Regions from separate parts of the Nonomuraea sp. ZG12 genome, predicted to be linked through region 3. Evidence: riboswitches for the same ligand, from Rfam matches in the RefSeq annotation. Region 3 holds a riboswitch; each other region holds the start of a gene.
What was found. A riboswitch is a leader RNA that binds a small molecule or an ion and turns the genes downstream of it on or off. The one in region 3 is predicted to bind cyclic di-AMP.
Positions count from the first base shown of each region.

Region 1: linked by a shared signal. The riboswitch ahead of ACTMTF_RS06105 (D-alanyl-D-alanine carboxypeptidase family protein) and the one ahead of ACTMTF_RS21895 (hypothetical protein) in region 3 are both predicted to bind cyclic di-AMP.
Region 2: linked by a shared signal. The riboswitch ahead of ACTMTF_RS01265 (C40 family peptidase) and the one ahead of ACTMTF_RS21895 (hypothetical protein) in region 3 are both predicted to bind cyclic di-AMP.
Region 4: linked by a shared signal. The riboswitch ahead of ACTMTF_RS04565 (CHAP domain-containing protein) and the one ahead of ACTMTF_RS21895 (hypothetical protein) in region 3 are both predicted to bind cyclic di-AMP.

Region 1 covers NZ_JBQHCW010000001.1:1,308,065-1,311,518, reverse strand. The annotation lists gene ACTMTF_RS06120 (hypothetical protein) at 1-22, shown strand, start outside; gene ACTMTF_RS06115 (hypothetical protein) at 291-668, shown strand; gene ACTMTF_RS06110 (MerR family transcriptional regulator) at 925-1,332, shown strand; cyclic di-AMP (ydaO/yuaA leader) riboswitch at 1,420-1,556, shown strand; gene ACTMTF_RS06105 (D-alanyl-D-alanine carboxypeptidase family protein) at 1,570-2,487, shown strand; gene ACTMTF_RS06100 (maleylpyruvate isomerase family mycothiol-dependent enzyme) at 2,503-3,225, opposite strand; gene ACTMTF_RS06095 (fumarylacetoacetate hydrolase family protein) at 3,225-3,454, opposite strand, start outside.
Region 2 covers NZ_JBQHCW010000001.1:284,257-287,710, reverse strand. The annotation lists gene ACTMTF_RS01270 (hypothetical protein) at 2-799, opposite strand; gene ACTMTF_RS01265 (C40 family peptidase) at 921-1,364, opposite strand; cyclic di-AMP (ydaO/yuaA leader) riboswitch at 1,495-1,653, opposite strand; gene ACTMTF_RS01260 (NlpC/P60 family protein) at 2,019-2,984, opposite strand; gene ACTMTF_RS01255 (NYN domain-containing protein) at 3,069-3,454, opposite strand, start outside.
Region 3 covers NZ_JBQHCW010000007.1:257,140-260,593, reverse strand. The annotation lists gene ACTMTF_RS21910 (hypothetical protein) at 1-98, shown strand, start outside; gene ACTMTF_RS21905 (erythromycin esterase family protein) at 95-1,327, shown strand; gene ACTMTF_RS21900 (DUF5302 domain-containing protein) at 1,409-1,609, shown strand; cyclic di-AMP (ydaO/yuaA leader) riboswitch at 1,774-1,911, shown strand; gene ACTMTF_RS21895 (hypothetical protein) at 2,093-2,920, shown strand; gene ACTMTF_RS21890 (alpha/beta fold hydrolase) at 3,051-3,454, shown strand, end outside.
Region 4 covers NZ_JBQHCW010000001.1:971,983-975,436, reverse strand. The annotation lists gene ACTMTF_RS04575 (SDR family NAD(P)-dependent oxidoreductase) at 1-228, shown strand, start outside; gene ACTMTF_RS04570 (fumarylacetoacetate hydrolase family protein) at 233-1,072, opposite strand; gene ACTMTF_RS04565 (CHAP domain-containing protein) at 1,207-1,863, opposite strand; cyclic di-AMP (ydaO/yuaA leader) riboswitch at 1,875-2,022, opposite strand; gene ACTMTF_RS04560 (aldehyde dehydrogenase family protein) at 2,254-3,454, opposite strand, start outside.

The sequences.
Region 1 (3,454 bases), on a different contig from region 3:
GAGGCGCCCCGACCCTGCGTGAGCCGCCGCCGGACGGCTTTCCGGGAGGTCTCTCAGGAGAGTTTCGCCGCCTGCGGCTTGCCGTGCTCCTCGAACAGTTCCCGCAGCTGGCGAGGGTCGTACGCGGTCGCGAGCGACAGGGTCAGCAGGAGCCGCGCCCTGCGCCTGCTGGAACCGCTGCGGCGAGGGGGTGCCCCTCATTCTTCGAGAAACGGCCGTCCAGGTAAGTCACGCCCACCGGTGATCCGGGAGGAGAGGCCTCCCTACCTCCGGATGGCTACGCTGGTCGGGTGACCCTCGAACTCCCATACGACGAAGTACCGGCAGATCCCGAGCAGCGCAGGCCGTGGTTGAGGAAGATCGCGTGGTGGGTGGCCACGGTCTTCGCCGGCGGCTTCGCGATCGCACAGGGCCTCACCAGCGGCGTGGTGGCCTCCGTCGCCGTCCTGCTGTTCTTCGCGTTGCCCGACATCGCCCGCGTGATCAGGCTGCGTAAGACCACCCTGCTGTACCGCGCGGTGCACGAGCCGTGGGTGCCGCTCGTGTTCGTGATCGTCTACTCCCTCAGCCCGCTGTTCTGGGCGCCGCTGTTCACCGCCGGGCTCGGCTGGCTCACCCGGTCCCTCCTCATCCGGGCCCTCCGCTACGGACTGCCCCGGCTGCTCTGAGCGGCGCACCGGTCCGGGCCCCGCTGTCCGTACGACGCGGCGGGCGGTCGCGTACACCGTCCGCGCGCCGCGCTTCAGGAGCTCCGCGGCGAACCGGCGGCCGATGCCGCGGTTGGCGCCGGTGCGAGGGCGATCTGGTCGGTGATGTCCCTGCGGAAGCGTTCCTCCTCATGCGCAACCGCTCGTCACGTGCGACGCGGCTACGCTGATAGTTGACGTTGACGTCAAGGGCAGGTCGGCACCGAAGGAGATCATCGTGCGCATCGGGGATGTGGCGAGCCGCGCCGGAGTGAGCACCAGGGCCTTGCGGTACTACGAGGAGCAGGGCCTGCTCGATCCTGAGCGCACGGCGAGCGGGCAGCGCAGCTACCCCGAGTCCGCGGTCCAGCGGGTCCGCCTCATCCAGCATTTCTACGCCGCGGGGTTGCCGAGCCGGACCATCCTGCACGTGCTGCCCTGCGTCGACGCCGGCACCGCGACGCCCGAGGTCCTCGACGTCCTGTCCGTCGAGCGCGACCGCATCGCGGCGAAGATGGCCGAGCTGGAGCATGCTCTCGCCCAGCTGGACCGGGTGATCGATTTCGCCCGGCACCCGGATCACTGCTCCGCCCCCCGTACACGGGGTGCGACCCCCTCGTGGGCGGGCGATCATAACAATTCTTGACCGATTTATACCCGTTTGCTACGTTTGGGGCTTGCGAGCGGCGGTCCCGTACATGCGGCCGTTGCTGTTCATTGCCCGGACCGTGCCTTCGCGCGGCCGCCTAATCCGCCGTCAGGCGGAGCCGGGGACCCACTTTCTGGGGTGAATCAGCGCATATCCGCGCTGTAGGGCACTTCCACGCCCGAACCCGTCAGCTAACCCGGTAGGCGGTATGGAAGCTAGGAGCTAGCCTTTTTCATGCGTCTCACCAACCGGCTCAGCCATGCCCTGCTCGGCCTCGCCGTCGCCACCGGCGCCCTGACCGTCGGCGCCGGTGCCGCGCAGGCCGCCTCGCCGGCCGCCACTGCCGTCACCGCCGACGCCACGGCCGCCACCCAGACCCGATCCCCCGTCACAGACGCTCCCGCCGTGCTCGGCAGCGCCGCGTACCTGATGGACGCGGAGAGCGGCGAGGTGCGCTTCAGCAAGGAGGCCGACCTGCGCCGGCCGGTCGCCAGCATCACCAAGGCGATGACCGCCTACACCGTGCTCAAGCAGGCCAAGCCGACGGACAAGGTCAAGATCACCGCTGCGGACGTCCGGTACGGCGCCCAGGGCGGGGCGTCGGTGGCCTACCTGCGCGCGGGTGACGTCCTCACCGTCGAGGACCTGCTGTACGGGCTGATGCTGCCTTCGGGGGCCGACGCGGCGCACGCGCTCGCCCGCGCTTACGGGCCGGGCGTGAAGACGTTCGTCGCCGAGATGAACGCCACCGCCCGCGAGCTCGGCATGAACGACACCATGTACGTCAACGCCGACGGCATGCCGTACCAGGGCGGCGGCTACTCCACCGCCCGTGACCAGGCGATGCTCGCCAAGGCGCTGCTGGACGACGAGACCCTCAGGACGGTCACCTCGACCCGCTACCACTCGGTCAGCGCCACGTCCGAGCACGGCTCGTACAGCTGGAAGAACACCAACCGGCTGCTCGGCAACCCGGGCGTCCTCGGCGTGAAGACCGGCTACACCCGGGCCGCGGGCTACACCCTCGCCTTCGCGGCCGAGCACGACGGCGACCGTCTCATCGGCGTGCTCCTCGGCGAGACCGACTCCAGCCGCCGCTTCGAGACCGCGCAGGCCCTGCTGGACTGGGCGGCGGCCGCCGACGACCGATGAGCCCGGCACGCGGTCCTAGAGCCACCGGGGCAGCTCCGGCGCCGGTCGGCCGCCGAGGCCGGTGACGCCGTCCGTCCCCCGGCCGGAGAGGTATGCCGCGAGGCCGGCGAGGGTGCCGGTCACCGGGGTGGAGCCGCCGGCGCCCGCGGTGGACCACTCGCCGTCGTGGTCGGTGGCCGTGACGGTGAGGGCGGGTCCGTCACCGGCGCCGGACCGTTTGGCGGTGATGTCGCCGATCAAGGCGGCGAGGAAGTCGGCCGGGAGGGCGTCGAAGCCCACGCCCGTGCCCAGGTCGACCGCGTGGACCATGACCTCACGGGCCCGCATCCAGGGGATCTCGCCGGCCGGGACGGTGCGGCCCTGGGCGGTGCGGACCTGACGGGCCCACTGCCGCTCGTCCAGCTCGGCGAGCCGCTCCTGAAGCGTGCCGGCGGACCGCGTGGCCCAGGCGCGCAGCTCGGCCGCCGGCCGGGCGGCACCCGCCTCGATGTCGGCGTCACGCTGCGCCGGGGAGGCGTACATCGGCGTCTCCTCCCCGGTGCGCGCCCACTGGGCCAAGTTGACCAGCGCGTCGGCGTTGGCGGCGACGTGGGCCAGCAGGTGCCCGCCGGTCCAGCCGTCGAGCGCCGTCCGCCGGAGCAGCCGGTCGTCCGGCAGGGTGTCCAGGGCGCCGAAGAAGATCTCGGTGCCCTGGGCCGTCCAGCGCAGGCTGTCGGCGCGGCTCCTGCCCGCGGCCATCAGGCCACCGACTCGGCGACGGCCTTGGCCTCGGACCGGCCCAGTCCGGTGATCTCGGTGGTCAGGACGCTGCCGTCGGCGAGGTACCGGGCGGGCTTCCGGGCGTGCCCGACCCCGCCGGGGGTGCCGGTGGCGATGACGTCACCCGGGCTGAGCGTGACGATCGTGGAGACGTAGCGCACCAGGTCGACGGGGTCGAACACGAGGTCCGAGGTGTCGGCTCGCTGCA
Region 2 (3,454 bases), on a different contig from region 3:
CTCACGCCAGCTGGTCGCGCATGTACGCGCGCCACCGCTCCGTCAGCATGCCGGTCGAGAGCCCCAGCGAGGCGAGCGCCCCGTCGACGCCGCCCGCCTGAGCTTCACGGTAGAGCCTCACCAGGGTCCTCTCACCCCGGTGCCCGGCGAGGAAGCGACACGCCAGCCAGGCCTCCTGGTACGCCCGCGCGAGCCTGGCGCCGTCGCCCTGGAGGGCGAAGTCCGCCGGTCCCGGCAGATGGCGGGGGATTCGTCCCGCTCTGACCTCGGCGGCGAGCTCGGCGGCGGCCACCCGCACGGGCAGCCCGGCGTCCCGGTAGGCGACGTAGTCGGCGAAACCCTCGTAGAGCCAGATCGGCAGCCCGCCGGTGCCCGCGGCGACATGGGTCAGCTCGTGCGTCAGCACCACGTCCCTGCCGGTCGGCGTGAGCCGGGCGAAGAACTCGGGCACCACGATCACCCGGCCGTCGTCCGCCACGGCGGCCAGCCCGTCGACCGACGCCACCCCGGCGAGCCCGGCAGCCTCGGCGGCGGAGCCGGGCACCAGGACCACGGGACGCACCGGCCGGCCCAGCACGGCCGCCACCCGCCGCCCGGCCGTGTCGGCCCGGCGTGCCAGGTCGCGGAGGAGCTCGGCGGGCGCGTGGCGCCCGGCGACCGAAGAGCTTCTCCCTCGTACGACCACCGCTTCGTCACCCCACGGGGCCGGGACCTCGGCGAGGTCCGGAGCGCTGGCCGTGGCGGCCCCGGCCAGCAGCAGGGCCGCCAGCACCGCTCGACGGCTCACCCGCACGGACACGATGCCCGATGGTAGCCGCCCGAACGGCAGATCCGCCCCGAAGACGGCCCGATGGCGGTCTGATGGGCCCGGGACGGCCGAAGGCCCCGTCCCGGGCGGGACGGGGCCTTCGGACCGGGGATCACAACCCGGGACGTACCGCGCCCACGAACGACGACTTGCGCCATCCCGCGAGCTTCTCGATGCGCACCCGTTCGCCTGTCCTCGGCGAATGGATCATCTTGCCGCCGCCGACGTACATGCCGACGTGACCGAGCCCGCGGAAGAACAGCAGGTCTCCTTCCCGCAGGTTCTTGTAGGAGACTTTCGTCCTGATGCGCGCGAACTGGCTGTACGTGACGCGCGGGATCTTCACTCCGGCCTTCTTCCAGGCGAACTGGACGAGACCCGAGCAGTCGAACGAACCAGGTCCGGTGCCGCCGTAACGGTACGGGTCACCGATCTGCTTCTTGGCCACCGCGACCGCCTTACCGGCCATCAGCTGTTGCCGAGCGACCTTGGCCCGCTTCGCGGACTTGGCGGACTTGGCCGCCTTCGTCCCGGAGGAGCCGGAGGATTCGCTCATCGTCGCCGCCTGCGCCGACGTGGCAGGGAGGACCATCCCTCCGGCTGTCACGGTCATGGTCAGCGCCACGCCACTCAGGGCGATGCGGGACAGACGGGGGTTCTGCGAAGAGGTAGACAGGATTTCTCCTTGGATCTTCCACGAACGCCTACCGGGTTAGCTGACGGATTCGGGCCTGGAAGTCGCCCTACGGCGCGTGTCGCGCCGATTCACCCCTGATCCGGAAACGCGGATCGCTGGGTCCCCGGCTCCGTGCCTCCTGGCTGCACGGACTCGGCAGGTCACCGCCTCCATTCGTCTACAAGGGCGGGGGCGGCGACCGGCTGGAATGTTCATCGGTCCACCTCGGAAGATCCGATGGCGGTCCGCGGCGACATGGCGTGGCGCCGCGAGGCCAGAAGCTACGCCCGGTCGTCGCGATCTGGCAAAGCCTGAGTGCCTCAGTCAAGATCAGACAAAGGGAGAGTCAAGTCCTCCACCACTGCTGGGATATGGGGGTTCGTTATTGAAAAGTGACCCTTCTCACAGTTGACGATTGAATGAATTGTCAGGTCCCATCCGTACCTCTTGTCACATGCGTCACATCCATTCACGCCTGGAAAGCACGAAACCGGGCCCCGGAAATGTTCCGGGACCCGGCTCGAAGGGTGTGGATCACGGGCGGCGGGCGCCCGCGAAACTCCTGCCGTAGGCGGAAAGGGAGACCACCTTGACCACATCACCGGTCTGCGGTGCGTGCACCATCTGACCGTTGCCCGCGTAGATGCTCACGTGCCCCAGTCCCTGACTGAAGATGAGGTCGCCGGGCTGCAGGTCGTTCATGTCCACCGCACGGCCGGCCGTCCACTGCTGCCAGGTGGTGCGCGGCAGCTCGACGCCCGCCGCGCGCCAGGCGGCCTGCGTGAGGCCGGAGCAGTCGAACCCACCCGGTCCCGTGCCGCCGAAGACGTACGGCTTGCCGATCTGGCCGTAGGCGAAGGACAGCGCCGCCGCGGCGTTGCCCGAGGCCGGACCGGTGTACTTCAGACCGGTGCTGTTGGGATTGCCGGCGCGGTAGGCGCCGAGCCTGTTGAGGAGCTTCTTCTGCTGCGCGATGAGCGCCAGGATCTCCTTGCGGTCCTTGCTGACCGCGTCGCGCTCCTTGTCGGCGTCGCCGAGCGCGTCCTGGGCGCTGTCGCGCTCGATCTTGAGGCCGCGGTTCTCCCGGTCGAAGGCGGCGAGCTTGTCGGCTCGCTCCTGGGAGAGCTGCTGGGTCAGCGACATGCTGTACAGCATGTCGCCGGGCTCGTCATTGGTCATCATCGTGGGCAACGAGGTGTAGTCGCCCATCTTGTAGGTGTCGACGGCCATCGCGACCACCTGCTCGCGCAGATCGGCCACGGTGGCCAGCTTGCGTTTGTAGCTCTCGTTGAGCTTGGCGTAGCGGCCGCTGGCCTCTTTGTACTTCTCGGTCGCCGTGTTGTAGCGGTCGACGACCTTGTCGGCCTTGTCATTGAGCTTTTTCAGCTTCGCCTTGGCCTGGCTGACCGTGGGCTTGGGATCGGCCAGCGCGCCTCCCATCGGGGTCAGCAGCAGCCCGATCGCAAGACCCGTGGCCAGGGGTATCCGGCCCAACCTCACAGCGTCGCCTCCCAGGGGATATACCTGGGGCGAAATAGTACAGAAGTGACGGGGTAAGTCTCACCTAAACGTCATATTTGTAATCTAGGCGCGGCCCAGCCGTCGAAGCAGCAGTCCAGACGGAACGGGTCTGGCTCCCATCCGCCGCACCGATTCGGCCACCTCGCGGTCGGAGGAGACCACGGCGATGGCCCGGCCCGGCGGCTCCGCGCGTACGAGCTGGCGGATCAGGTCGTCGGCGATCTCGCCCGGCGCGCTGAACAGCACCCGCACCCCGCGCGGCGCGACCACCTGCACTGGCGAGTTGAGCTCGGCGCCGTCGAACACGGCGGTCACCTCGACCCGGGTCTGGGCGACGAGCCCGCCGAGGCCGGTCATCAACCGGGTGCGCTGGTCGGCGAGGGTGAGGGTGCCGTAGCCGGACTTGGTCACGTTGTAGCCGTCGATGATCAGATGCACCTGGGGCAGCG
Region 3 (3,454 bases):
TCGACGGCAGCGCGCACACCGCCCTGAGTCTCGTTCTCGGCCTGCTCGGGCTGGTGCTCCTGGGCGATGCCGTACGGCGCGGCGCGAAGAAGTCATGACCGCTGTCGCCGTCCCGGAAGAGCTGACCGGCTGGCTGGCGGGGCGGGCCATCCGGCTGGCCGCGCTGGAGCCGGGCGCGCCCGTCGCCGACCTGGAGCCGCTGCGGCCCGCTCTGGACGGCGTGCGCGTGGTGGGGCTCGGCGAGGCCACCCACGGCACCCGGGAGTTCTTCCTGCTCAAGCACCGGCTGCTGCGCTTCCTGGTGGAGGAGCTGGGCTTCACCGTGCTGGCGATGGAGGCCAGCGTCTCCGCCGCCGAGGCGGTCAACGACTACGTGCTGCACGGCACCGGCGACGCGGCCGAGGCGCTGGGCGGGATGGTCTTCTGGACCTGGCACACGCGCGAGATGCTCGGGGTGGTGGAGTGGATGCGCGAGTACAACCGCGCCGCGCCCCCGGAGCGTAAGGTGCGTTTCGCCGGGATCGACCCGCAGTATCCGGCGGCCTCGATCGAGTGGCTGGCCCGATACCTGGGGGAGGTCGCCCCGGCGTTCCTGGAGCCGCTGGCCGCGCTCGGGCAGACCCGGCTGGGGGTGGACGGCCCCCTGGACCCGGCCGTCGAGACAGCCGCCCGCCGCCTGGAGGACTTCCTCGCCACCGGGCCCGGATCGGCGGGTGAGGCGATCGCGCATGCCAGGACGCTGCGGCAGAGCGCCGTCCTGGCGTCCCGGCCGATGCGGCACGCCGACCCGCAGCAGACCGTCGGCGCCGTCCGTGACCTGTTCCTCGCCGACAACGTGGACCGGCTGCTGGGCGACCCCGCCGTGAAGGTCGCGGTGTGGGCGCACAACGGCCATGTGATGTCCGGCAACCACGGCGGCGGCCCCGTCCCGGCCATGGGCCGGCACTTGCGGCAGCGGCACGGCGCCGCCTACTACGCCCTGGGGCTGCTCATGGGGGAGGGGGAGTTCAGGGCCAGGCGGATGCGCTTCGGCAGGCCCGACACGCGCAAGCCGCCCGTGCGGAACCGGGTGCCGAGCGTCGACAACGCCACGATGGTGGAGGCCAGGCTGGCCGCCGCCTGCCCGGACGACCACCTGCTGGACCTGCGCACCGGCGAGCGGTCGGAGGGCGTGGCGCGCTGGCTCGGCAGCCGTCTGCACGTGCGCGCCTACGGAGCCGTGGTCAGCCGCCTCACCTACAAGTTCCGCTTCGCCCCGACCGTGCTCGCGGACGACTACGACGGCCTCGCCTTCATCCGCTCGGGCACCTGCTCCACGCCGCTGTGACCCGGAATCGCCGATCCCCGGTTTCGCGCTGTAAGGAGCGTCATGCCAAGCTGTGTATGTCCCCAACACCAGGAGGTCCTCATGGCGGAATCACCGGAGCCGGAAGTCAGCGAAACCCCCGAGGACGAGATGAAGCGCAAGTTCCGCGAGGCGCTGGATCGCAAGCGCAACCAGCAGGCGGACACGGGTGCGGGTGGCAGGGGCGCCGACGCTTCGAAGATCCACGGAGCACACGGGCCGGCTGCCAGCAAGCGATCGTTCAGGCGTAAGAGCGGCGGCTGAATCGGGGGATTCGCGGGGGTACGGCATGCCGTACCCCCTTTTTTCTTGACCTTCTTAGGTAGATCTTCGACCGATTCATGGCATTTGCTTTGCGTTTGTCCGGTTTGGCCTATAAGTTGAGTGGCGTTACCAGGCGGTGACCTGGCCCTTCAACAGGAAGAGGCGGCCGCCTGGCGCCGAATCCCGCGCCTCCGCGGGAACCGGGGACCCATCTCCTGGGGTGAATCCGGCCTTCGCGGCCGGTAGGACATCTCCACGTCCGAACCCGTCAGCTAACCCGGTAGGCGAGATGGAGAGGACGAACTCACCTGTGCTCCGTTCCCGCGTACCCCCAGCCCGCGTAACGTCACCAGCCGCCCACTGAGCGGCGACTTCCCCCAAGCTTCTCCGCGCTCCGCGTAGCGTCCGTCGGCCTTTCGCTGCCCGGCTACGCCCTCAAGCGAGCGCGCGCTTCCCCATACCTAACGAAGGATTCCCTTTTTCATGTCTGCTCGCTTCGGCATGCGTTCCATCACCCTGCTCGCCGGCGCCGCCACTGCCGGCGTCCTGGCCTTCGGCGCCGGCCCCGCCGCCCACGCCGATGTCGACGACACTCAGAAGGTCCTGCTCAAGGGCTCGACCACGGCCTCGTACTTCTGGGACGACAACTCCGGCCGCGCCGGCGACACCGGCCTGCCCGCCAGCGGCAAGCCCATGCAGAAGGGCATGGCCGCCAGCCCCAGCTGGCCCCTGCTGACCGAGGGCTACGTGGTCTACAACGGCAAGAAGATGCCGTTCTTCGTCGGTGACCGCGGCCCCGGCGCTCCCTCCAGCAGCGGCGTCATGCTGGACCTGGACTCCAAGACCTTCGCCGAGCTGACCGGTGGCACGTTCAACTCCCGGACGCTGATGGTCGACGACAACGGTGGCAAGGGCCACATCAAGGTCGAGTACGTCATCACCAAGTGGGGCAAGGGCGTGGGCAAGAAGAACCACCCGGTGGCCTTCTCGACCGGCGCCTGGTCGCGTAAGGACGCCAACCCGGCCAAGCCGCCGCAGATCCTGGCCGAGAAGAAGATCGAGAAGGGCGAGTCGAAGGTCGTGGAGGGCAAGCCTCTCGCCGACGCCTCCGCCCGCGCCGGTTCGGGCTCCGGCGGCTCCGCCGTCTCCGTCAAGGCGACCGCGTACGCCGGCCCCTCCAGCCCCGCCGCCGCGGCCGCGACCGAAGAGCCGAGCGGCGTCGCCGGTGCCGCCCTCGCCGGCGGCCTGGCCCTCGTCGGCGGCGGCGCCATCCTCGGCCGCGACCGCATCCGCCGCCTCATGACCCGCTGACCCACCCCTCACCGCACGCGACACCCCCCGCCGACCCCTGGGGATGGTTCTGCGCCGACCTCCGTCGACCCCCCCCCGCCGTCCTTGGGTTTGGCTTTACGCCAGGAGCATTTGACGGTAATTGTCATCTGTGATCTCGCGTGCATCGGTCAACGGCATCGAACTGGCCTACGAGAGCTTCGGCTCGCCTGACGGGCGCCCTCTCCTACTGATCATGGGGCTGGGCGCCCAGCTCATACACTGGGACGACGAATTCTGCTCGCTACTGGCCGAGCAGGGTCACCACGTCGTCAGATTCGACAACCGCGACGCGGGCCTGTCCACCCATCTGCACGCCGAGGGCGTCCCCCTACCGGGGACGCCCTCGGCGTATCTGCTGGACGACATGGCCGACGACGCGGCGGGGCTGATGGAGGTGCTCGGCTGGCCCGCCGCGCATGTGGTGGGCGCGTCGATGGGCGGCATGATCGCCCAGACCCTCGCCTTCAGGCACCCCGAAAGAGTGCTCACCCTCACCTCGATCATGTCCACCAC
Region 4 (3,454 bases), on a different contig from region 3:
GCGCCGGGCGTGGTGGAGACGCCCCTGACCCAGCAGATCAAGGACGACCCCGCCTGGTACGACGCGTACGCGGCCAAGAGCGCGCTGGGCCGCTGGGCCACCGCCGAGGAGATGGCCGGCGCGGTGGTCTACCTGGCCGGTGACGCCGCCGGCTTCGTCACCGGCTCGGTGCTCTACGTGGACGGCGGCTGGACCGCCGTAGACGGCCGCTTCGACCCGCCCCGGTGAGCCGTCAGCGGATCTCCATGGCGGGCAACACGTCGTTGGCGAGCGTCCCGACCTCGTCGACCCGGATCCGCACCCGGTCGCCCGGCGTCAGGGTGAAGTCCTGGCCGGGCACCAGGCCGGTGCCGGTGGACAGGATCACGCCCCGAGGGTGACGGTCGGCCCGGAACAGGTAGCCGACCAGGTCGTCGAGGCGGCGGTGCAGCTGCGAGGTGGCGGCCGTGCCCTCCCAGGTGACCTCGCCGCCACGGAAGATCGTCATCTCGATCTCCAGGGCGTACGGGTCGGGGACCTCCCAGGCGGGGCGGATGCCGGGACCGAGCGCGGTGGCGCCGGCGAACATCTTGGCCTGCGGGAGGTAAAGCGGGTTCTCCCCCTCGATGGAGCGGGAGCTGACGTCGTCGCAGACGGTGTAGCCGGCGATCTCGCCGCTGGCCGTGACCACCACGGCCAGCTCCGGCTCGGGGACATCCCAGGTGGAGTCGGGCCGCACACCGATGGCCTCGTCATGCCCGCGCACCCGCCGACCGATCGACTTGAAGAACAGCTCGGGGCGCTCGGCGTCGTAGACCCGCTGGTAGATGTCAGGCTCGGTGCTCTCCTCGACCCTGGCCTCGCGGGACTGCCGGTAGGTGACGCCGGCCGCCCACACCTCGGTGTCGGGATCGACGGGCGCGGCGGGCGTCACCTCGTCGATCGGCTCGGAAGCCGCTTCGAGCAGCGTACGGAAGTGATCGAGGTCGGCGGAGAGCGCGTCGCCGAGCGAGAAGCCGGCGGGCAGCGCGCGGTCGCCGCCCGCGGCGCGCACCGCCCAGCGGGAGGAACGAGAGCAACGAACGAGGTGCATGAGCGCCTTCCTGTCAAGCGAACAGTGCTCCCGGTCAGGGCCCCGGCCGGGGCCCGTCCAGGTCACGGCGTGCCCGCGCCGGGCTCGCCATGTCCGGCAGCCTACTCAAGCGCTTTTCCGGTGCTGTGCCCGCGTCAGGCCGCGAACTCGGGGTAGCCGTATCCGACGACCTGCGACGTGGGACGGACCCGCTCCTCGACCTTGCCGTTGCCGGTGTTGCCCTCGATCGTGGTGATCGTGCCGTCGCCGTTGTCCTTCTTGACCAGGCCGACGTGGTCGATGGCGCTGGTGGTCTTGGCGCCGTTCCAGTCGTAGAAGACCACGGAGCCGGGCTTGGCGACGGTGCCCCAGCGCTGGTTGGCCTTGAACCAGTCGGCGTAGGTGACGGTGTAGGCGTCCCAGCCGACCGAGGTCCGGGCGCCGGCCTTCTCGCCGACCCAGGAGACGAACATCGCGCACCACGGGGCGTTGGCGTACAGCTGCGGCCGGCCGCCGCCGTCGCGGGCCAGCGTCTCGGTCGCGCGCGGGGAGGACATGTACCAGCTGTGGTACGGCGTGCCGCCGCCTGCCGCGTTCTCCTTCACACCGATCTGGGACTCGGCGACCCGCAGCAGGGTCTGCGTGCTGACCTTGCCGGTCTCGGCAGCGGGGACCGCCTTCTGCTGCGACGGGTGCTCCGCCGCCATGGCGGCGGTGCCGCCCAGGGTGGCGCCGGCGGCGACGCTCAGTCCAAGAGCGAAGGTGACGATGTTGGACCGGCTATAAGCGCGCTTGAGGATGTTCTTTGCCATTCTGGGGGTGCTCCTTACTTCCATGCCGCCTACCGGGTTAGCTGACGGGTTCGGGCGTGGAAGTGCCCTACGGATGCCTCAGGAGAGAGCAACCGATTCACCCCAGAAATACGTGGGTCCCCGGTTTCGCGAGTTTCGCGGATTCGGCGGCCGCGGCAGACCTGTGATCGAACAGAGGCACAGGTCAGACGCGGTCTCGGCGATTGAAACGGTCACGCGGGCATGTGAAAGACCCTGGCGTGTACCGCGGATGACTCAAAGGTAAGTGAACGGCATAGAACGATGCAAGTGAAGGGCTTGACTCCCTCACGGAATCCCCTGTCACGCAAGGGATTCAGCCCTCCATTCTTTACCTTTCTCCGGGTTTGACGAGGGCAGAAACGCGCCCCTTCAGGGCCGGATGATCGCCATTCGCGTGACGGTGAACTCCTCGATGGCGAACCGCGGGCCCTCCCGGCCGATGCCGGAGTCCTTGACGCCGCCGTAGGGCATGTTGTCGGCGCGGAAGCCCGGCACCTCGTTCACCACCACTCCCCCGGCCTCGATGCGCTCGATCGCCGCGAACGCCGTGGCCAGGGAGCGGGTGAAGACCGATGCGTGCAGGCCGTACCGGGAGGCGTTGACCGTGGCGAAGGCGGCGTCCAGGTCGGGCACCGGCCGTACGCACACCACAGGACCGAAGATCTCCTCGTCCCAGGCGGCGGCCCCGCCGGGCACGTCGGCCAGCACGGTCGGCGCGATGGCCCGGCCGTCACGCACGCCGCCGGTGACGAGCCTGGCGCCAGAGGATCCGATCCAGTCCAGCACCCGGTCCGTCGCCGCCGGGTCGATGAGCGGCGCCACCCGCGTCCCGGGCGAGCGCGGATCGCCCACGGCGACGTCCTTCATGCGCGCGGCGAGCAGCCCGAGGAACTCCTCGTGCACCGCCTCCTCGACCAGCACCCGCTGCACCGAGATGCACGCCTGCCCCGAGGCGTAGTAGCCGCCGCGCACCACGGCGTCGGCGGCGGCCTCCAGATCTGCGTCGGCGGCGACCACGAGGGCGGCGTTCGAGCCCAGCTCCAGCAGCACCTTGGTGGGGGCGGCGGCGCGGGCGATGGCGTGCCCAGCGGCGGCCGAGCCGGTGAACGACACGGCGCCGATCCGCCGGTCCTCCACCAGCGTGCGGCCGACCTCCACGTCCCCGGTGACGAGCTGCACCGCGGCGGCGGGCAGCACGCCCGCCGAGCGCAGCAGATGCACCAGCCAGAGCGTCGCCAGCGGCGTCGCGGGAGCCGGCTTGACGATGACCGGGCAGCCGGCCGCCAGCGCCGGAGCGATCTTGTGCGCGGCCAGCAGCAGCGGATAGTTGAAGCCGGTGATCCCGGCCACCACGCCGATGGGCCGCCGCGTCCAGAACCCGATCAGCCCCTCTCCCGACGGCATCAGGTCCAGCGGCACCGTCTCACCGTGCAACCTCGCCACCTCCTCGGCGGCGGTGGCCAGGGTGACAAGCGTGCGCGCCACCTCGACCCGGCAGTCCACCAGCGGCTTGCCGGTCTCCAGCACGAGCAGCCGCTCGAACTCCTCGCGCCGCTCGGCGACCGCGTCG